DNA from 3 places in the Peribacillus sp. FSL K6-5616 genome. Region 1 is predicted to be linked to each of the others. Evidence: riboswitches for the same ligand, from Rfam matches in the RefSeq annotation. Region 1 holds a riboswitch; each other region holds the start of a gene.
The links. A riboswitch is a leader RNA that binds a small molecule or an ion and turns the genes downstream of it on or off. The one in region 1 is predicted to bind preQ1.
Positions count from the first base shown of each region.

Region 1 (7,587 bases):
ACTATAAAAACACATTGAAAGAGAGTTGAGTTAGTAATGGATACCCAAATAATCACGAAATTTAAGATAATCAAGCCAGCTACTGAAGTGTTTGAAGCCATTGTGAATCCTGAAAAAATCGGGAATTTCTGGTTCTCATCAAGTTCGGAAAGATGGGAAAAAGGCAGGACGCCTACATTGAGATACAACGAATACGATGCTGAAGTGGTCATTCATGTATTGGAAGTAGAGGAAAATAGGAAAATCGTGTTTGCATGGGGCGGAAATGATCAAGAAACGATTGTTACCATTACACTAAAAGAGTTGGATAAAACGAGTACGATCATTGAAGTGAACGAATCTGGATTGAGTGAAGACGACCCTGAAATAATAAACAAAATGATCGGACAAAAAGAAGGTTGGGTATATACATTAACCTGTTTAAAGGGTTATTTAGAAAATGGCGTTACTACTTTGAGAGCATCATTAGTTTTTTAATTATTAAAGATTGCTGGTTCAGATGTATAAGGCATCCGTTAATCTAGCTCTTTCCTAGATGTTCGATTATACGGGAGGAGACTTAGATGTTTCCGAGAAAAAACTCAAGGATGAATGATACCCTTGAGTTTTTGACTTTCCGTATGATTTGACACAAAGTTCAATCTGAAATCACTTTTAGATATATGCCCTTTGAAGCTTTTTTATAGGCTTCAATTCCCATTTTCTTCACTTTTTCCGATAAGCTGGATGCTCTTACTAATTGGGTTCCTTGAATAACGGAAGGGTCTATCAGGCGCATTTTATTTTTCCGATGTATATCGTATTCCAATTGATCTTCTTTCACCTTTACGTTACCATGGATCCGTTTTAACAGGTTTTGCACTGCATGGTCTTCAGTGAAGCTTAACAAGGACATAACTTCTTCATCTGTACTGAGTAAGTTATCAAGGCTGATCAGTTTTTTAGCTAAAGCCACTTTTAAGGTCTTTGCCAAGATATCATAGCCATATATATTAAGCGGGTTCATGAAAAAATCAATAACTTCGCTGTAATACGTTTTCACAAACCATTCCGCCGATTCAATATTATCCAGATACATCCTTCCATTTATTATGATGACATGATCTAGAAATTCATTAACGGATTCCCTGGTGATATGTCCATATTGATACATATCCCGAAGAGTATAATCTACCCGATCTGCACATAACTCAGGTGCTGGTTGTTCAAGCAATTCCCATTTTGATTGGAAAATGACTTTACAATCATATCCATATTCCTTCAGTATAAATGGGATTTCGGATTCCATAATGACTTGATCATATATCTTTTCATGATAATCTTCATCCTTACAATCCAGAACAAAATCAATGACATGTGAAAATGCAGTATGGGATACGTCATGCAGTAAGCCCGCGATTTGTTCCTCTAATGAACCTCCAAGCGCTTTTATTAAAAGCATCACACCAATCGAATGGTCAAATCGTGTGACATCCCACTTCTCATTAACTAAATAACTTGCCCCACCTTGATGTATCCCTTTCAATCTTTGGACCGGTTTGCTTACTATCAGCTCTTCCAGGACTCCCTCTACAATGTGTTCCCCATAGATACTATCCAATACTATCAATAACTGCCCCTCCCCCATTAGTTACTCATTACAGGCAGGTGATTTCACTGATTTTTTTCTGTAAAAATTATTTCCCCCTTTTGATTTTGCTCATATTGCTTTTTCACCAATTTTTCCAATTCCTCTTCATCATTCAAATCGATATTCCCTGGATTGACCTCATCAATACCCTCTATGAATATCATTTCATTTGTTATTACCTGATCTGTTGGATACACTTCAAAAATGTCTTCTACAGGTTTTGTTTTCTCTTTATACGGTTTAGTGAATAAAAAAAAGCTGGTCAAGACTATGAAAATTGATGCCAAAATACCAAATTTCTTTTTCATATATTCATCCCTTCCAAGGACATCTGTATAACCTCATAATACCATAAAAGGTTATTATTGGTTAAAAACTAAGACGAGCTCATATTAAAAGCGGGATTCTTTTTCAGTTACAAGGACATTCAAATTTCTGGTTAGGGGAACTGGAAATGGATTCTGCATCTTCGCCCACTGCTCCATTTGCAACTTTACCCTCCCCTTGAACCGTAAGATTAGCAAGTGTTCCTTTCGATTTCAGGTTTACTATAGGGCTATCGCGATTTCGGTTGCCTACAATGGCAAAATTCCACTTAAAAAACAGTACTTTATCATTCGACCTAATAATTGACATTTGAAAATCAGTGAGCTATCATCCTAATTAACCAGTGGTCAATTAATAAGGAGGTGACAAGATGTCGCCAAGGAAATCGGCAGGTCAAGAATTATCCAGGGACATGGTTTTGAATGAAGCTAGAAACCTTTTTGCAGCGTTAGGGTATTCGAATGTCTCGATGAGGCAATTGGCTAAATCATTGGATTGCAGTCATGGAGCCATTTATTATCATTTTAAAAACAAGGCGGAAATATTTTATAGTTTAGTGAAAACGGATTTTTCCGTTTTAAATTCTTTAATCGATGATATCATCCTGTCGGAAAATGCCCCTTCTGTAAAAATGGAAAAGATTTTATTGTGCTTCTTGGAGTTTGGTTTAACCCAACAGAATCATTATTCCATCATGTTTTTATCGAAGGAAAAAGAAATTCAGCAGTTACTTCAATTCGATTCTAATGAAACATACGAAAAGCTAATCCAGTCCTTGACGGATCTAACGGACAACAAACTGAATCCTGCATCCATTTGGTCGATTTTTCTTTCTCTTCACGGATTCATAACTTTTTATATTAATTCTGAGCTATCTTATCAAGATGTAAAAGGTTTAGCCTATTTTCATGTAAAAAATATCACCAAGAACATCATATAATTTTTTCGGACACTATTGACCAATGGTCAATTAAACTTTGGAGGTTATGAAATGGTGAAGAAATTCCTTCATATTGAAGGACTTATGGTCCTTTTAGCGGTGATTTACATCTATTCGTTATATGAATTCAGCTGGTGGATTTTCCTTTTGTTGATTTTGTCCCCTGATGTTTCCATGCTGGCCTATCTGATCGATGATCGGATTGGAGCAAAGGTTTATAACGCATTCCATACTTATATCGTGTCCATCTTCATGATTTTGTTAGCCATTTTCCTAAAGTCGGATGCATGGATGATGATTGGTTTAATTTGGACCGCACATATAGGAATGGATCGCTTATTTGGATATGGCCTTAAATACACATCATCCTTCAAAGCTACACACATGCAAAGGTTGTAATAAGCTTAAAAGGCAGTGTGATTAAACATCACACTGCCTTTACTTTACACGCCCCGCTTGTTACCCCATATATAGGTATGCAGCTGTGGCAGGACTTTCACATCATTCAATTCATCATCCGCTATCACTTTATCAATTAACTCTTCGTACTTCTTCAATAGGCCGCTGATCAATTGATGATCATCCGCCGTCCTGCTGTCGTCATTGCCGACCTGCAGATAAAAAGGAATATCCGGGTAACGCCCATGTACATGTTTGGCATATTGATAATCTTCCTCGTTAAAGACGACGATCTTCAAAGAAACATGGTTTTCAGGATTTCGATTGGCAAGATTCGAGATGATTTGGTCAAGAACCGTAAAGTCCGTGTTCATTCCAGAGCTCGGCGGCTTAGGTGAGATAGTCAGTTCATCAATATCGAGAAACCAATCCTGCCATCGGCTCCCTTGTGTTTCGATACCAATTTTCATTTTATTTTCATGTAAGATCGCTATCAAGCCGTTTAGGTTTTTCAGCAGGGCCGGGTTTCCCCCAGATATCGTCACGAAGGAAAAACCGGAACCCCCAATTCGCTTCAGCTCATCCCATATTTCATCGGCAGTCATCTGAACGGTATCTTCCTTACCTGTGCCATCCCAAGTAAATGCGGAATCACACCAGGAACATGAATAATCGCAGCCGGCCGTCCGAACGAACATGGTTTTTTGACCAATGACCATTCCCTCTCCTTGGATGGTCGGCCCGAAGATTTCCATAACCGGGAGTTTACTCACTTTCCATCCACTCCCGTCTGGCTTCGGCATAGCTTGTCGGCGTTTCGTACAGTCGAACAAATTCGACTCTAGCACCCTCATATTCTTTTAATGAAAGGGCTTCGGCCATTTTTTCATAGATCCAGACAACCATATTTTCAGCTGTTGTATTCATGAGCGGCAGGGTTTCATTCAAATAACGATGATCCAGGTGGATTTCGATTTCATTTTTCCATATATCCTTGATGTCACCAAAATCTATCATCAACCCGCGTGAATCCGTATACCCGCTCAATCCGAAAATGACTTTATACGTGTGGCCATGCAGGTTCTTGCATTTCCCTTCATAGTCATGCAGATGGTGCGCCGCGTCAAAGGTGAATTCCTTACTCACGAGAACCCTCTTGTTTGTATACTTCAATTGGCTGCGCTGAATATCTTCATCTATTTTTTGGAGTTTATCCACTATCTTAAAACCGTACATCATGAAAGCACCTTCCGTCTGCTTACATAGTCATCCAGTCCTTTTTTCCGCAGATTACATGCCGGACAATCTCCACAGCCATCGGAGATGATTCCGTTATAGCAAGTCAGGGTCTTTTCGCGGACAAAGTCGAACGCGCCAAGCTGGTCAGCAAGCTCCCATGTTTCCTCTTTATTAAGCCACATTAGCGGCGTATCAATCACGAATGACTGGTCCATCGATAAGTTCAAGGTCACATTCAACGATTTAATGAATACATCGCGGCAGTCAGGATATCCGCTGAAATCCGTTTCACAGACTCCTGTGACAATATGTTTAGCGCCAATCTGGCTCGCCAGCACTCCGGCAAACGAAAGGAACAGCAAATTCCTCCCTGGCACGAACGTCGACGGCAGCTCCCCTTCTTCTCCGTCCGCCACTGCGATATCACTTCTTGTCAATGCATTCGGTGCCAGTTGGTTCAGCAGCGACATGTCAAGGATATGGTGGTTCACGCCCAATTCCTTGGCAATGTTTTGAGCGCATTCGATTTCCAAGCTATGCCGCTGATTATAATCGAACGTCACCGCTTCCACTTCCTCAAATCTCTCCAATGCCCAAAACAGGCACGTCGTACTGTCCTGCCCTCCGCTAAACACAACCACTGCCTTTTCTTTCTTCTTCATTTCTATAAAACTCCTTTTTACGGAAAAAAACAGCACCCTAAGAATAGAGCACTGTTTCTCCTTAGTTTTTTTGAGAGGGTAGCTAGAACCTCTTCCGCCTTAACGCGGAATATTATATTTTTCCAAGTCAATAGTAACTTGAAAATGATAAGAAATCAAGATGTTTATATAAAGTGAACATTAGACCTGATGGAAAATTTGGTTAACTTTTCATTACTTAAAAATCACATTAAAAATCCGATAAAAAAGAGTGAATAAAATATCGATAAAGGGGTCCAATAATTTGAAAAGCATTAAAGCAAAGGTATTGGTGGCATTTTCACTCATCATATCTTTATGTGTCATCTTAGGAGCATTCAACATTTATAGCAGCAACAAGTCACTGGCATACTCCCAGGATATCATCGAAAGGGAACTTCCGCTTCTTATCCAAGACGAAAAGCTCCTATATAATCTAGCACAAAGAACCGCATTCGTCCGGGCCTATATTCTATATGGCGACGAGAGTTATAAAGAAAGGTTCTTACAATATACCGAAGAAAGCCAGGTCATCCAGGAGGAACTCCTAGCCTTAAGCGATTCTGATAAAACAAAGGAATTGATCGAGAAAAGCGTGGATTGGAGGACGATGATTGTAGAACGGGTATTTATCCAGTATGAAAAAGGAAATGAAGAACGCGCTAAAGAGATACTCAAAAATGAAGTGGCGCCAATCAGCAATGAAGTAATGGAGGGTTTCAAGGAGCTTGCTTCTAAACGCGAGGAATTGTTTGTCGCTTCAGGTAAAACCGTCATCGAAAGCGGGAAATCGGTCAAGACGACAAGTATCATCATATCCATTGCAGCAGTCCTTATCGGCCTTGTGCTGGCGCTTGTTACTGCCAACCTCATTACCACCCCCCTCCTTAAAATTAGGGACAGGATGAAAATGGTTGCTGACGGAGAGCTGAATCATGAGCCCCTGGAGCAAAAGTCATATGATGAACTGGGCGAATTAACGGTCTCCGCCAACCAAATGCAGAAAAACCTTCGTGATACGATCGAAAAAATGCTCGTTGTTTCGCAATCCGTTACCAACCAAAGCGAGGATCTGACTCAATCAGCAAATGAAGTGCAGCAGGGCAGCAAGCAAATAGCGTCTACGATGTATGAACTTTCGGAAGGTTCGGAGTCACAAGCCAGCCGGGCAGCTGAAATGGTTCGCATGATGGATGATTTCACCGGCAGGATCGAGTTGGCCCACCTGGAAGGAGCGGATGTGGCTAGAAGTTCAACCGAAATCCTTTCCTTGACCAAGGACGGCACCGCTTTAATGCGCAGTTCAGTCCAACAGATGCAAAGTATTGATGGGATTGTCAAAAATGCCGTAGAGCAAGTGAAAGGGCTCGATTCTCAATCACAGCACATCTCGCAGCTTGTGCAGGTCATCAAAGATATATCCAATCAAACCAATCTATTGGCGCTGAATGCAGCCATAGAGGCCGCTCGTGCTGGTGAACATGGCAAGGGCTTTGCCGTCGTCGCCGATGAAGTGCGGAAACTCGCTGAAGAGGTCACACACTCCGTTGGGGATATCACCAATATTGTCTCCGCCATTCAAACGGGTTCAAAAACAGTCGTCCACTCCCTGGAAGATGGTTATACTCAAGTGGATGAAGGCACGAAACAGATCACACTCACAGGCCGAACCTTTGAAACAATCAATCACTCTGTCGGGAATATGGAAATGAAAATACAGCATATTACCGAAGAATTGAACTATATCTCCACAAATAGCAAAAAAATCAATCAGGCTATCGAAGATATCGCTGCCGTTTCTGAAGAGTCCGCGGCAGGAATCGAACAAGTCTCCGCCTCCGCTCAGCAATCCAGCTCTTCGATGGATGAAATCACGAATCATGCCAGTGAACTTGCATCTTCGGCAGAATTGCTGACTGCACAGGTTAAGAAATTCCAATTATGACACTAGCAAGTTCCCGCTGCTTGAATGCGGGAACTTGCTTTTTTTCTCCTATTATAAGGGTTGTTTCATTTTCGTATATTCGGGGAATATATAACTATACACAATAATGAACCATTAAAAAAGCAAATCTATCAAAAGCGGCTGGAAGTGAATATTTTCCTTTGTTTTCAGAATATTTAGTGTATAATGAATATAATTAAAGGAATATTTTAACTGAAATAATGATTACTTCCAATACCTGCAAATCCTGTCCTTTCCTTCAACACCATGCACGGGCCCATATGCTCAGTAATTATCGATTGCATGCTTTCTCTCGAATCAAACCATTCACATCTTTATTCACACAAAAACATATTTTCCACTCCAAATTTGTAAAAAAAGGTTAAACTACACCAACGATATGTTACTATTAAACTAAGACCTTTTA
Region 1 is NZ_JBBOYT010000001.1:3,627,889-3,635,475, forward strand. It holds gene MHB45_RS17415 (SRPBCC family protein) at 37-477, shown strand; gene MHB45_RS17420 (HD domain-containing protein) at 638-1,609, opposite strand; gene MHB45_RS17425 (hypothetical protein) at 1,654-1,938, opposite strand; gene MHB45_RS17430 (TetR/AcrR family transcriptional regulator) at 2,328-2,897, shown strand; gene MHB45_RS17435 (DUF4260 domain-containing protein) at 2,949-3,296, shown strand; gene queE (7-carboxy-7-deazaguanine synthase QueE) at 3,341-4,069, opposite strand; gene queD (6-carboxytetrahydropterin synthase QueD) at 4,062-4,532, opposite strand; gene queC (7-cyano-7-deazaguanine synthase QueC) at 4,532-5,197, opposite strand; PreQ1 riboswitch class I at 5,253-5,295, opposite strand; gene MHB45_RS17455 (methyl-accepting chemotaxis protein) at 5,481-7,160, shown strand.

Region 2 (7,587 bases), 3.6 Mb from region 1:
GATAGTTGGTACATGCTGTAAACTGCTATATATTCCGCTAATAATCAGGATGATTACAAACAGAAATGCCCATTTGGAAAACCTTTGAATGATCGACCAGTAAAAGGTTTTCTTATCTTCTTGGACTGCCTGCCGATCTGCAAGCCCAGGTAAAATCACCAATAAGGCCATAAGGCCGCCGAGCCATAAAGCCATGGACAATAAATGAAGGAAATCCATCAAAACGGCCAGAGCCTGATTGGGAACGGCTGCTGTATGTCCGGTGAAAGCCTTACAAATCATCAAGCTGGCAATTATGATGAATGAAATGATAGGTAGTGATTTATTCAATGAGTTCTCGAGCATGAAATAAATTACTAAAAATAGAAGCAGCAATATTAGAATTTCCATGATCCAGATCGTTCCAAAGTTTGTAGCATTCAATACTTCCTTTATATAACTAACATTAAATGCATCGGTCCAACCTACCCCAGCATCGATCGTAACTCTTAAAGGCAGACTGCAGAAGATGGAAAATGCTAAACCAGAATATGAAAGCCAAAGGTATAGACGGGTTCTTCTGCTGGCTTCAAAAAGTCGAGAATCCTTCATTAGCGATAATCTGAAAAAAAGGATTCCGGTAAGGGCAGCGAAGCATATGTATTGTAGACTTTGCAGCATAACGTTGATGGAATTCGGAAAACTTTCATTCACTTCGGAATTATTTTGATCTGATAGGCCGGCCGAATCTCCGAATTGAAAGGGAATTGTTCCTTCAATGGGATGGCCATCACTCGAAACCACTCTCCATTTAATATAGTAAATCCCTTCATCGATCGTGCCCTTCCACTTAGCTTCCAGTATTTTTTCACTCTGTTCAGAGATTGTACTGTCTTGAGTTTGAATTTTGTCTCCATCTTGGCTGAATACCTCAAGCGAATGAAAAGCTGGTTGTATATTCTCGCTGAATTGAATGGTGATCTTTTCAGGAAGAGTATCCATCGCTTCATTCGGGCTAGGATTAGAGCTGATTACTGTAGCATGACCGGAAGCCATTGCCGGGTATAAAAGCAAACTGAATAGGCTGACTACCAGCCATAAATATTTTTTCATCTTGGTGTGCCATCATCCTTTCATCCGATTATGTAAGCCCATTATAAAAGGAAAATGTGAAAAAACAGTGAAAATAATTTAGTTATCTAAAGGCAGTTTAAGAGGTTCGCTAGAAAATGAGAACAATAAGTTTTAGTTTTGCCTTCCACTCCAGTATAGCCATAAATAAGTGGTGGGAATTCCACTTTGCATAAAGTTATACCAAATAGGTATCCTCCTTTTGATATAAACTCCATTAAGAAATAATTAAGGTTCCTTTAGTAATCTAAGCCTATCAGTTTAAGGAATTTGGAGGGATAGGTTTTGATGAAGAAGGGATTAAAAGAAACAAGTGTGAAGGTGATCTTGGTTGGTTCCCTTGTAGGGATGGGAACATCCACTTATATGCCAGCGGCAGAAGCTGCGGAAGGCCCTTCTGTCATTTTGAAAGAGGCACAAACGGTAAATAGTCTTTCAAAGCTAGAGATTGAGGGTATGGCACTGGATCAAAAATTTACAGAAGATGTACACGACTATAGTTCAACGGTGGGGAATGATGTGGAAAAGATCACCTTGCTTGCAGCAAGCCCTAACGAGAATGCAGCCATATATGTGAATGGTGTCAAAATGACAGATGGTAAATTGAAGGATTTAACTCTTCAAACTGGCATGAATACGTTTGTTATCACCATCAGCGATGGGGAAAATGAAACCGTAACCTATACTCTAAAGGTCGAAAAACATGAAAGTGATGATAACCTTTTAACATCGATTGGATTATCAAAAGGCTCATTAACATTCGATTCTAAAGTGACAGCTTATCATGCTTCAGTTGAAAATGAAGTCCAGTCGGTTACGGTAACTCCGACATTGAGTGACAGTAAGGCAATTGTAAAGGTAAATGGAAAGGATGCAACCAGTGCAGGTGTAAAGGTTACCCTTCCAGTCGGTAAGACAATGGTGAAGATAACCGTTACAGCAGAAAATGGTGATGAAAAAACATATACACTTACGATTACACGGGCTGCAGCCGCAGCAAAGGAAACGGAATCGAAAGCTGCTCCAAAAGAGGATGAAGTTCAAAAGGAGCCCTCAACAGGAACGAGTAAAGCCCAACCTTCCTCGGATAAGGGGAATAAATCATCTTTACCATCAGCAGGATCCTCGGATAAGGGGAGTAAAACATCTTTAACATCAGCGGAATCCTCCAATAATCAAAAGCCAAGCAGTGGTGTCAGTCAAGTAACGAATACACAGCAAGAAAGTATTTCAACACAAAAAGTGAAAACGGATTCTGTTGAGAAAGTAACGTCCGCAGATTCTTTAGGCGAGGAAGGCAATAATGGACCAGTGTTGAACAGCCTGAGGGTATCATCCGGCGTATGGAACAAATCTTTTGAATCTAATGAGCATACCTATCATATCGAGGTCAATAATGATATTTCTTCAGTCGAAATGAATGCAACGACAAATGCCAGCGGAGCAACAATTGAATATGACGGTGCGAGCAGTGCAAAAGTGAAGATCAAGGATAAAGCGAAAACGGCCATTTCCGTTACTGTTTCAAAGGATGGGGAGCGTCGTACTTACGTCCTTGTTTTCGAAAAGGATATCGATGTTAAAATGGATGAGGAAGAAACCGTGGATGATGTCAAATCAAAAGAGGGGGAAGTTGAGGCAGCGCAAACGAATACAGCTGGTATGACGGAGAGCGAAACATCCAATGATTCAGGAGGCCAGATTAATGGGAAACAACCTGTTGAGACGGTGTCATTCTTTGGGAATATAAAGGATTTCTTCACCTCCCTGTTAAAATAGGATGGTTTTGAATCCTGCAAAAAAAGGACAAGGTTCAGGCTTGTCCTCGAAATTCATATTTATATGGGCAGAATGATTTGGACCTCGGTTCCTTGGTTCAGTTCACTGTTAAACCGGACCTTTCCCCGATGCGCCTCAATGATTCGGCAACTGACTGTCAGTCCTAATCCGGTTCCTTTTTCTTTTGAAGAATAGAAAGGCTCTCCAAGATGTTTTATGCGGTTTTTTTCTATTCCGCTTCCATTATCTTTGATGGTGATGGAAAGGTTATTGTTCATTCGTTCGAAATCAATCCAAATGTGGTCGGCGGATGCCTCCATGGAATTCTTGAGCATGTTTATGAAAACTTGTTTTAATTGGTTTCCCTCACATAATAGAAGCGGTATTTCATTTTTGACAGATATTGATATTTGGGTGGGGTACGAGTCCGCCTCTGGTTTCAACAAGGTTTTGACATCATTCATCAGGTCGATGATTTGATGTTTGCTGAATGGAAGTTCCTGTGGTTTTGCCAGAACGAGTAACTCGCTTACAATAAGATTGATCCGGTCCAATTCACTCAACATGATCGTGTAGTATTGTTCATAGGGATGGTCGCTCTTTTTAAGCAGCTGGACGAAACCTTTTAAAGAAGTCAGCGGATTTCGTACCTCGTGGGCTACACTTGCGGCAAGTTCGCCGACTATCGATAATTTTTCGGTTCTTCTTAAGCGTGCTTCGGTTTCTCGAATTTGAGTGACTTCTTTAGCATAAGTAATGATTCCGACTAAATCCTCGCCAACCATCATCGGGACAAACGTACAAGAAAGTAAGATGGACTTCCCGTACTTCGTCAGGAATTCTATATCTTTCCCTTTTTTGATCCCCTTTTGGTTTTCCATGACATATTGGCATGATGTACGGATCAATTCCGCGTCTTCTGCTGAAAAATTCAAATTAATGAATGAAGCGCCATGTATTTCTTCCTGTTGAAAGCCTGTTACCGTTTCAAACCTTGGATTCACGGTCGTGATCATTCCATTTAAATCAAGCATCAGCATTGGATAAGGGTTGTGCTCAAACAATGATTTATAGCGTTGTTCGCTATCAAATAATTGATTCTCCGCGACAACTCTTTCAGATATATCCCTGCCAATGACGACTAAGCCTTTACGTGAACCATCTTCATTGAACAGGGGAACTTTAATCGTATCAAAGGTCTTGTGATTGCCATCGGGAAGAGGGATGATTTCCTCGCACCTAGTAATTTCCCCCTTTACCCACGTTTCTTCATCGGAAATTTCACAGTAGATCAACGATTCTTTATAAAATTCGGTGTATTCTGCGAGCTCACTGTCTCTTTTTCCCTTATAATCTACATGCTCCAATTGAAATAATTGCAGCCCGAAGGTATTGGATTCAAGCCATCGGCCATCCCCATCCTTGAAGTTAACGAAATCCACCATTGAATTGATGAGTGTGCGCCGACGTTGTTCCGCCTCTTTTAATCGTTTGAATTCTTCCTTTTTAGCTAAATAAAGATATAGAATTAAGCCTATTGATAAAAGGAAAACAATGCCTTCCGCCCTTTGGAGTTGAATGAAGACCTCTTTATTATGGATATTTGTAGTTAAAAAATAGTCGAATACGACTAATGTAAGAATCCCGGATAGGATATATATTGCTAAGATGGAGCGTTTGGACATGGAGATTCTCCCTGATTTTAAGACATTTCAAAGGTAAAATTACATACACATTTTAACAAACTATCGGAAAAAAATATATGCAGAATCTCTAAATAAAAAAAACAGGGGCCAATGTGGTCACCTGTTTTTTCTGAAGAAGGTTAGTTTCTTCTTCTTTTTTGCACGCTTATAGATCATGAAGAATAGTAAGAAGAGGAGTGCAAGAGCAGCTAGCGTATATTGGTTCATTTCAACAGATAGCAGCCCATAGGGAATCAGTGATAGGAAGAAAAAGTATATAAGGTTGCCAAGTGCCGTCGCCAATAAAAAGTCTTTGAAAGTGACGGTGCTGACTCCGGCTGCCAAGTTAATTAAGCTTGTGGGGATAAGCGGGAAAATCCTGCCTGTAAACACGTACATGAAGCCATGCTCCACTACAGATTCTTGCCACTTTTCACCAATCTTCTTTAAAAGAAGCTCCTGAAACCAGTTTCTTGCTGCATAAAAAATGAATCCTGAGGCAACAACACTTGTAAACCAACTCCATAGATAGCCATATATGAATCCGAATATCGTGACATTGATGGTCAGGAGCAAAATTAAGGGGATGATTGTAAAAGAATTTTGTACAAACATCAATACGAATGTCACAATAAATGTAAGCAAAAGATTTTCCTTCAATATGCCAATCACAGAATCCAAATCACTTTTCCAAACCAAAGTGAACAGTTCTGCATTAGAGTATATAAAAATTGCGATTACAAGTAGACCGATTATGGTCAGGACTTTTTTCAAAGGGCCACCACCATTCTTACTAATAGTTTATCATTTTCGAGTTCAATGGTGAAAAAAAAGAGCTGCCGCATCATGCAGACAGCTCTTTTCCATTATAGTGGCTTAACGGCGCGAAGATTCCTTTTAAAGCCACTTTTCAAACTGAATTCTTTTGTTCATTCCATAAATGATTGGCGCGCCAATCAAAAGGACAACGAACTCACCGACAGCTGTAGTCATCCAGCTTAGCCAGAATGGCAAACCAAAGGCAAGGTTCAGTTCAATTGCAATTAAAAACATTGTGAACGTGAAAAAGATAATCGTAGCGATCATACGTCCTTTAATGCCTTTTATGAAACGAGAAACATAAATGACAAGCAATAAGGCGAGCAGGGATTGCCCCACCCCAAAAATCAAATCATATGGCACCATCGGCGAAAAGAGCAGATTCGATATGAAGACTCCTCCAACGATACCGTAGATATATTTTTTATTGAATACAATCAGATGATTCAACATTTCCGGTACACGGAATTGGAACATCTCAAAAGCTATTGGTTTAAACACCAATGAGACCGCCACATACAAGGCAGCCAATAACCCGTTTATCACGAGTGTACGAACATTCATTTTACTCTCTCCCTAGTTTTTTATCGTGGGATGGTTACGAACCACGTGCAGGCGTTTACCCGATGATTAATAGTATCCCATGTAAGCTTGTTTCGTCAATTTGTAAAGAATGGTTTTAATTTATAGGTTTCCAATCAGATGAAGCAGCACAATTGGATTTTGAATTTTTGCAATGAAGGATGATATTATTTCAATATGTACATAAAAAGGAGTGAATATTAATATGTCGATCGAAAGTGTCAAAAGCCATTTTAAACAATGGAATCGGGAAGGCGACGTAAAGGAGTTCGAATCATCTAGTGCAACGGTGATTGAGGCAGCGGAAACCATCGGTGTTATCCCAGCGCGGATTGCCAAGACCCTTTCCTTTAAAGGGGAGGGTGAACACGCGATTTTGGTCGTTGCCGCAGGGGACGCGAAAGTGGATAATAAGAAATTTCGTCAGACGTTCGGTTTCAAGGCACGAATGCTTTCACCTGATGAAGTGCTTGCACAGACCGGCCATGCAATCGGAGGCGTTTGCCCGTTTGGCCTGGCAAACGATTTAGCTGTTTTTCTTGATGTATCGATGAAGCGCTTCGAGTCATTGTTTCCGGCTTGCGGCAGTTCAAACTCTGCAATAGAACTTACACTCGCTGAATTATTTGAATATTCAGGTGCCAAGGATTGGGTGGATGTTTGTAAGGGGTGGGAAGAAAAAGGGAATGTGGAAACGGCGGCAGGAAATGCAGTTGATGGCATTTGATGAATGGGATGGAGTCCACTAAAGTGAATTTTATTTGCGGGGGGCCGCATGCATTTCTATTATTAAAGCGGAAAATGGGCAGAAAGTGTTCCTGATCGGAGGTTGAAAGATGTTAAATGGAAGCGAAAGAAAAAGCAATAGCAGCTATCTGAGTCTTAAAACTCTTTATGAAGAAAATATAACGGTTAAGAGCATTGCCCAGGAGCTTGTGTTTTGCCATAAAAACGATCTGGCGCTGGATATCCAGAAAGCAATGAAAAAAAAGAATTTTGATATATTGGCAGTCCAAGATCAAGGGGAAATCATCGGATATATCGAAAGGCAAGAACTAGGTGAGGGAAGTATTTCTGAATATATGAGAAACTTCTCACCAAGGGAAATGGTTTCGAATTCAACCCCTTTGATCCAGCTTCTCCATATTTTTAAGAATAAGACAAGGGTGTTCGTACTAGAGAATAATTCAATTAAAATGTTGATTACCCATGCCGACCTCCAAAAGCCTCCGATCAGGATGCTGATATTCGGATATATTACCTTATTGGAAATGAGGATGAGCGATATCATCCTGGATAGATTCGGCGATGGCAGCTGGTATCCAATGATCAGCGAAGACCGTTTAGAAAAGGCAACCGAATTATATAAAAGGAGAATCGATAAAAATGAGGATATCAATATAATAGAGTGCCTGCAAATCAGTGATAAATTCGATATTATACATAAAGATAAAGAATTGAGGCACTTCTTCCAAATCCCTTCGAAAAGTAAAGGGAGGAAGGATGCGAATGCCATCCGAAAATTACGGGATAAGATTTCCCATGCTAATGAACTGGGTCTGGACATGTCATGGATGGAAATCATCGAGGTTGTCGAGTCCTGCGGCCGACT
Region 2 is NZ_JBBOYT010000001.1:6,738-14,324, forward strand. It holds gene MHB45_RS00045 (copper resistance CopC/CopD family protein) at 1-1,092, opposite strand, end outside; gene MHB45_RS00050 (cadherin-like beta sandwich domain-containing protein) at 1,399-2,889, shown strand; gene MHB45_RS00055 (PAS domain-containing sensor histidine kinase) at 2,949-4,574, opposite strand; gene MHB45_RS00060 (TVP38/TMEM64 family protein) at 4,692-5,348, opposite strand; gene MHB45_RS00065 (QueT transporter family protein) at 5,472-5,957, opposite strand; PreQ1 riboswitch class I at 5,964-6,008, opposite strand; gene MHB45_RS00070 (YbaK/EbsC family protein) at 6,181-6,702, shown strand; gene MHB45_RS00075 (hypothetical protein) at 6,812-7,587, shown strand, end outside.
Region 2: linked by a shared signal. The riboswitch ahead of MHB45_RS00065 (QueT transporter family protein) and the one ahead of queC (7-cyano-7-deazaguanine synthase QueC) in region 1 are both predicted to bind preQ1.

Region 3 (7,587 bases), 3.5 Mb from region 1:
TTTTATACAGATTTTTTAAAAGATTTTAACCGTTTTAAAGCATTGGTAAATATCTTGAATTTTTTTATAAATACCCTTGACAAATAACAGGAAATAAGCGAAAATTCTAATTGATAATGATTTTCAATTTCATTATCGATCTCTGAAATTTGATAAGCAATTACGATATTCTCTTATCGTACCCTTTTGATATTGTACATAGATACAATGTCGCCCCGGCTTCTCTGTGCCTAGTAAAATTATATGCTCATTAGCGAATGCAAGTCACTAGAATATTGCCCCCTCTTTATTCAAGTAATTTATTCACATTGGAAGCATATTAGGCAGCCGGGGATTATTTTTTTCAACTATTAAACTTACATATATGATTAAAGGAGCAGGATGATCATGATACTAGAAGATATCATTAAAGAACGGCGCAGCATCAAACGATTTAAGGACATTCCTGTCCCTATTGATACCATCCAATCATTATTGGAAACTTCGACATGGGCACCGAACCATAAAATGACCCAGCCATGGCGCTTCGTCGTGGTGCATGGTGATAGCCGTTTAAAACTCGCAGAAGCAACACGTGCATTCATGGAAGGCAAAGAGAAGGACCCTGAAAAGAAAAAAGCAGCCGGACAGCGAGGATATAATAAACTCATAGGTGTACCAATGTTTGTCGCAGTGATCATGGAAGAGAATCCGAATCCCATGACACGTGAAGAAGATTATGCGGCTACAAGTGCCTTGATCCAGAATTTCAGCCTGCTTGCCTGGGAACAGGGAATCGGGATGATATGGGAAACATACGGCATGATACACAGCATGGAGTTTCGTGAAGCTTTGGGCGTGAAACCAGGCGAGAAGATCGTCGGCAGCCTTCACGTTGGCTATCCCGATATGATCCCTGCCCCGCGTCCAAGGAACGCGATCGATCAACTCCTGACCATTATGGACTAACATAAAAGGAAAGCCTCCAATCTTCCAGTTGGAGTCTCAGACTGTAGACAAACTCGATGAAAACCGGGTTTTCTACAGTTTTTTTATGCTTTTACAATTTGAACGTTGATTTCCCCTCAAGGCACTCGCTTTCCGCGGGCGGTCCGCCCTCGGCTTACGCCTGCGGTGTCTTAGACGCGCGCTTTTCCCACAGGAGCCTCGTGCCTTACAATCCAATCACATATAGTTAGAACTTATTCCTACATTCTTTTTTGTATTATATAGAAGTATTTAACTAGGTGATAAGGATGCTTTCTATTCTATTCAGCAAGATCATTTATAATATGGTGTAAGATATGTATGAGGTTGGCCCCCCCTTTTTATCCACTTCAAGAGCGTCAACTCCGTTCTCCTCCAATTGCATTTGCCACTTGTCATATGGGTATTAAATTAAAACAGACGCACTGAACCCTGCAGCGCGTCTGTTAGCTTGTAATGATTATCCCCACACGGTCATTGCCACTACCATAAAGAACCAGATAAAAAGGTATGTATAGTGATTAAAAGATTAATCGCAAAAAACCCCCTTCTAAAAGGAGGTCCCTAAACGCTCATACTCAAAAGAACTCGTGATATAATGCCTGAATTGCCGTCTCTTCGTTGTGCCCTTTCACACCGAACATCATGCTTACCTCCGAAGAGCCCTGGTTGATCATCTCAATATTCACCTTTGCTTCGGCCAAGGCTTTTGACGCTCTTGCCGTTGTACCGACATTATGGCGCATTCCTTCCCCTACAACCATGATCAAGGCAAGATCATGCTCCACATTCACTTCATCGGCATGAAGCTCTTTCTTGATTCGGGAAATGATTTTCTTCTCGGCATCCCCTTTCATCTGGTCCTGCCTAAGAATAAGCGTCACATCATCGATGCCTGATGGAATATGCTCATATGAAACTCCATAATCCTCGAGGATGTGCAGCAGTTTCCGGCCAAAACCAACTTCCCGGTTCATCAAATATTTGCTAATGTAAATACTGCAAAATCCTTTATCACTCGCAATCCCAATAACCGGCCCGTTCGTATTATCCCGTGCATTCACAATGCGGGTCCCTTGTGCCGCCGGATTGTTCGTATTCTGGATATGGACAGGTATTCCCGCACGGAATGCAGGAATCAGCGCCTCATCATGAAATACCGAGAAACCTGCATAAGAAAGCTCACGCATCTCACGATAGGTCAGTTCCCGGATTCCCTTCGGATTGGAAACCACATTTGGATTCACCGCATAAACGGCATCCACGTCCGTAAAGTTCTCATACAAATCAGCTTTGACCCCATTCGCAAGAATCGAACCCGTAATATCGGAACCGCTTCTTGAGAAGGTTAACACATCACCATCTAATGTATATCCGAAGAATCCTGGGAATACAACGATTCCTGGCTCATCACGCAGAGCATATAACCGATCATAAGACTCTGGCAGCACCCTGGTAAATCCACCTTCATCCGTTACGATCAAGCCTGCCTTCTTCGGATTGATATACTGTGCCTCCACTCCAAGGCTTTGGAAATAACCTGCGACCAGCTTCGCATTATTATCCTCGCCACCGGCCTTCAAGGCATCCAGATAGCGCTTCGGGTTAGATTGATCTGCATGCAGCAGTGCCATTAAATTTTCATGAATCCCTGTGATGACACTCTCGGATATATCCAACTCTTCAGCAATGCTCGCATAGCGGGATACAACATCTTCTATCAAATGCTCTCCGTTATCCCCGCGCAGCTGCTGTTCCGCAGCTTCAATCAATAAATCCGTCACCTTTATATCATCGGAATTGCGTTTTCCTGGAGCGGAAACGACCACAATCTTCCTCTCTGGATCAGAAACAACAATTTCGAATACCTTCCTCAACTGTTCACCTGACGCAAGTGAACTTCCACCAAACTTTGCAACTTTCATCTCGACATCCCCTATTTTCGTAAATATTCTGTCAAAATTAACTCTCCCTATTATTACGCTTTTTCTCGAAACAATCAAGTGGAAATTCCATTATAGAAGGACATTTGTGCTTTTAAAAAGGACAGAATGACAGAACCACTGATCGAAATCAGCTATAAACTAAAAAAAGGACAACGGGCATATGCCCATTGTCTCTCCATTCTTTAGCGATTATCCACGGTTTCCGGGTATAAGTCATGATTCATCAAGCGGTAATTCGCCATTTCCTCATACTTCGTACCTAGTTTCCCATAATTCGTGTAAGGGTCGATGGAAATTCCGCCCCTTGGTGTAAACTTGCCCCATACTTCAATATATTTAGGGTCCATCAATTCGATTAAATCATTCATGATGATGTTCATGCAATCTTCATGGAAATCACCATGATTGCGGAAGCTGAATAAATAAAGTTTCAAAGACTTGCTTTCCACCATTTTCACACTGGGAATATAGCTGATGTAAATGGTAGCAAAGTCCGGCTGGCCCGTGATCGGACATAAACTAGTGAATTCCGGGCAATTGAATTTGACGAAATAATCCCGGTTCGGATGCTTGTTATCGAATGATTCAAGGATTTCAGGAGCATAGTCGAATGTATATTTTGTTCCTTGATTCCCAAGCAGTGTGATATCTTTTTTTAATTCTTCTTCTTTTCTTCCAGACATGAAAAGTCCTCCTAATCCCACATTTCAGGGAGATTCATAAAATGGGCCTCTATATAACAAAAACCATATCTCCTCAAAGATATGGTTGATTCGCGAAAAATATCAAAGCCATAGTTTTTTTAAGAGGGTGATGCTATGAACCTCTCCCGTTTATCGGGAAATATTTTAAAATTGTCATAGTAAATATAGAAAAAATAATCTAATCTGTCAATCATACATTTTAAATTTGGTTTGATTCTTGATGGCATTCAGCTTAAAATGTAGAAGAAGTTTATCCTACATGAAGGAAGAGATTAAGTCAATGTGGATTTTTGCAGCACTCATCACGAGTTTATGTTTCGGAATCAATAACAGCATTTTTAAATGGAGCAGCGGAAAAGGGTATTCCAAGATACATATCCAATTTTTCTTTTATTTTTCAGCATTTATTTTGTCCATTGTTTATGGAGTATTAATGGATGGTTTACAGATGAACTGGCTGTCCATCATGCTTGGTGCAGCAATTGGTGTACTGAACGCCAATGGTAACATCCAGATGGCAAGCGCCTTTGAAAAGGGTCCGGCAAGCTTGACATCTCCATTAATCGCAGCGAATGCCATATTCCCCATTCTCTGTGCAGCTTTAATTTTCCACGAACATATTTCTTCCTTGCAGTGGAGTGGAATCGCCTGCATGTTTATCGCTACATTAGTCATCCAATATACACCTAATGCAAAAGGTAATCATCAATATGTCCCATGGATGATGCACACATTACTCTCCATCTTATCTTTTGGTGTGCTCGGCATTCTTATGACGACATCAACACGTCTTCATTTAAACTCCCTTGATATCCTTGTATCAATGTATGGAGGCGGAATGCTTTATCTTCTTTCGGCTCTAGCCTTTAAAAAAGAAAAAATCAAGCTAAAGGAAGTCAAAATCGGTTCCTTAGTAGGCTTTTTAAGCATGATAGGCTATGGATGTTATTTCTTTGCTTTGAATACCGGCATCGCAAGCATCATTTTCCCTGTCGTCAGCCTGAACTGTTTGGTTGTCGTATTCGCTGGATGTTATATATTCAAGGAAAAACTAAAAACCTATCAAATTGCCGGTGTTCTTGCAGCATTAATCGGTATTATTTTAACTAAAATATGAATATAGTTCGTATAATAAAAACGACCTGGCTGTCATGTATATAAGCCAGGTCGTTTTTTATTTAACCGGAAAATGGAGAAGGTCAAAAAAAAGTATTGACACCTCCTGAAAAATATCAGATAATTTTGAATATTAACTTTCTCGATTTTACTGCTTTTGAAATGTTTGATTATCCTTCTGCCACGGGTATAAAAGAAATAGGTACAACCACCTCATTTAATTCTGAATCAGGAAAGGAAAGATGCATAATGGTAAAAGTTACAGTAACAGTTGATTTCCAAGGAAAATCTTATCAAACTAACGTCCTAACTAAACCGGGTACTGATCATGAAGTAATTTTACAACAAGCCCTTCATCAAGTTGAAAAACAATGGAAAGCATAAAAAAGCAGGCATCGCAATAGATACCTGCTTTTTTTTACCTTAAATACTATCCAAAATACTTTTCATATGCACGATTAACGACCCTCTTACAGCAATTCCCTCCTACTTAAAAACACATTTAATTGTTTTTTCAAAAGACACTAAAATCAAGATGCCAGTTTTTGCACTAAAATTTTTATAATGAAAAATATCTAATTGAAATGTAATTATATTAAAAGCCTTATAAAAAAAGACGGTCTTTTTAAGGCGCGTCTCAGCTGTAGACAATTTAACCGTTAATTCCACTCCAGGCACTCGCTTTCCGCGGGCGGTCCAGGAGCCTCCTCGGCGCCTTTGCGCCTGCGGGGTCTCCCTTGGACTCGCTTTTCCCGCAGGAGTCCCGCATCTTCCGTTCCAATCAACTTTGTTTTAAAATTTAGTTAGAACCCTTTTGTTTGCAAACTCAAAGACGGTCTTTTAAGGACCGTCTTTTTAATGTTCTATTAAACTAAATTTCTTATTAATGGCATGGAACGTTCTTGGAGGCTATCGGAAAACAGACTATAAGAAATGAGCTTCTTCTTGTACTGTTTAACTACATCCACGCGGTCGCTGTAAATATATACAAATAACCTAACATCCTTTTTGCCTCTTTTAGTATCAATGACCAATGGAGTCCCGCTGTTCTCTGGATGTAAAAACAATTGCTCGTTCCCTGGGAATATATGATTTTTCTTCAAAAACCTAGCGTTATTAAAATAATTAATAACTTGAATTTTTTCTTCACCTTCCAAACGTTTTCCGTCAAAGGTTACGATCGCATTCCCGCCACTAATTTCTGCGTGTATTTTAAATTTGCTGATAATCCAATTAACTGCATCGGTTGGAAGACAGGAAACCAATATTTTTAACAGACTTAAGATAATTGTCAAAATCAAAACCGGCAAAGTCAATTCATCATCTCCGCTACATTTATAAATTAATTCTTATATAACTTATTATATCAAAAGGTGCTGACCGTTTTTCTTAGTAGATGTGTCCGTTCTATTAACGTTTCACTTTAGTAAAACATTTCACTTAAAAGCACGGGCGCGCTTCGAAAGTGTAAATATAATGTTGCGAAATGGTTATACTAAACAATATGGTTTCGATCACATCCTTGTTATCAAACTTCCATGAGTGAAATGGATAGAACGGTATAAAAAACAAAAAAACTGGGCGTCATCAAGACGCCCAGTTTTTCCGGAATCGATTATTGATATCCCCAAATCATTGTTAGCATTGTACCGAAAATTGTAACCAATGCAACGAACAATCCGTAATAAACGTTTGTATAAATCGATGCTTTATCTTCAGACTCACCTGCGTGCATGAACATAACTAATTGAAGTGCAGCTTGCATGAAAGCTGTAACAAGAAGGATGATCATAGCCATTTTCAGTGAGAGATCAAACATAATAACTGATAGTGCGACCAAAGTCAGGACTAGTGAAAAGGCAAATCCCATAACTTGGCCCCGTGGGAATAATTCTTTCATATTACATCATTCCTTTCAGGTAGACGAAACTGAAGATGAAAATCCAGACAACGTCTAAGAAATGCCAGTAAAGTGAAAAGATGAAAGCCTTGTTTGTTGTTTCTGGAGTCATACCGCGCTTTTTGATCTGCATGATGATGAAGGTTCCCCAGAATAAACCAAGTGTAACGTGAGCTCCATGCGTACCTAGTAATGTAAACAAACTAGATAAGAAAGCACTTGTTTGAATGGTTGCTCCTTCATGTACATACTCCACGAATTCATAAATTTCGACTCCCAAGAAGCCTAAACCAAGAATAAGGGTGATGATGAAGAAACCAATCGTTGCTTTCTGCCTTCCAAGTCTCATTGCATTGATTCCAAGACCAATGGTAAAACTACTGGTTAAAAGAAAGATTGTTTGAAACATCAGGGTTGGGAGTTTAAAAAGATGTTCCCCTGTTGGACCATTTCCAGTTCCATCAACTAATACAAAATAAGTGGCGAACAGTGTAGCGAAAAGAGCTATTTCTGCTCCTAGGAAAATCCAGAATCCAAAAATCTTTAAGCGATTTTCTTCCGTGCTATATTCTAGTGGCAGCGAGTTATCTATTTTCATTACTTAGCACCTCGCAATTTATTTTCAGTTTCTTCGATCTCTTCAACAGAGATATAACGTCCGTGATCTTTTTCGAATGAACGGTGAATCATACAAGCAAAGATACCGATCGTTGCAATGATTGCAATGATCCACATGCTGAATACCATCGCAAAGCCCCAAACGAAGAAGATACAGCTCATGATAAACGGCACACCACTGTTATTTGGCATATGGATCTTTTCTACTTTACCGCCAAATAATTTAAAGCCTTTTTTCTTTGCATCCCAGAATGCTTCTGTAGAATCAACTGTTGGCACAACTGCAAAGTTATATTCAGGGATTGGAGTATGTGTAGCCCACTCTAGAGAACGCGCA
Region 3 is NZ_JBBOYT010000001.1:78,562-86,148, reverse strand. It holds gene MHB45_RS00435 (nitroreductase family protein) at 388-948, shown strand; gene MHB45_RS00430 (aspartate kinase) at 1,545-2,891, opposite strand; gene queF (preQ(1) synthase) at 3,095-3,595, opposite strand; PreQ1 riboswitch class I at 3,700-3,745, opposite strand; gene MHB45_RS00420 (EamA family transporter) at 3,876-4,733, shown strand; gene MHB45_RS00415 (BA3454 family stress response protein) at 4,829-5,116, shown strand; gene MHB45_RS00410 (YfmQ family protein) at 5,599-6,048, opposite strand; gene qoxD (cytochrome aa3 quinol oxidase subunit IV) at 6,348-6,632, opposite strand; gene qoxC (cytochrome aa3 quinol oxidase subunit III) at 6,634-7,230, opposite strand; gene qoxB (cytochrome aa3 quinol oxidase subunit I) at 7,230-7,587, opposite strand, start outside.
Region 3: linked by a shared signal. The riboswitch ahead of queF (preQ(1) synthase) and the one ahead of queC (7-cyano-7-deazaguanine synthase QueC) in region 1 are both predicted to bind preQ1.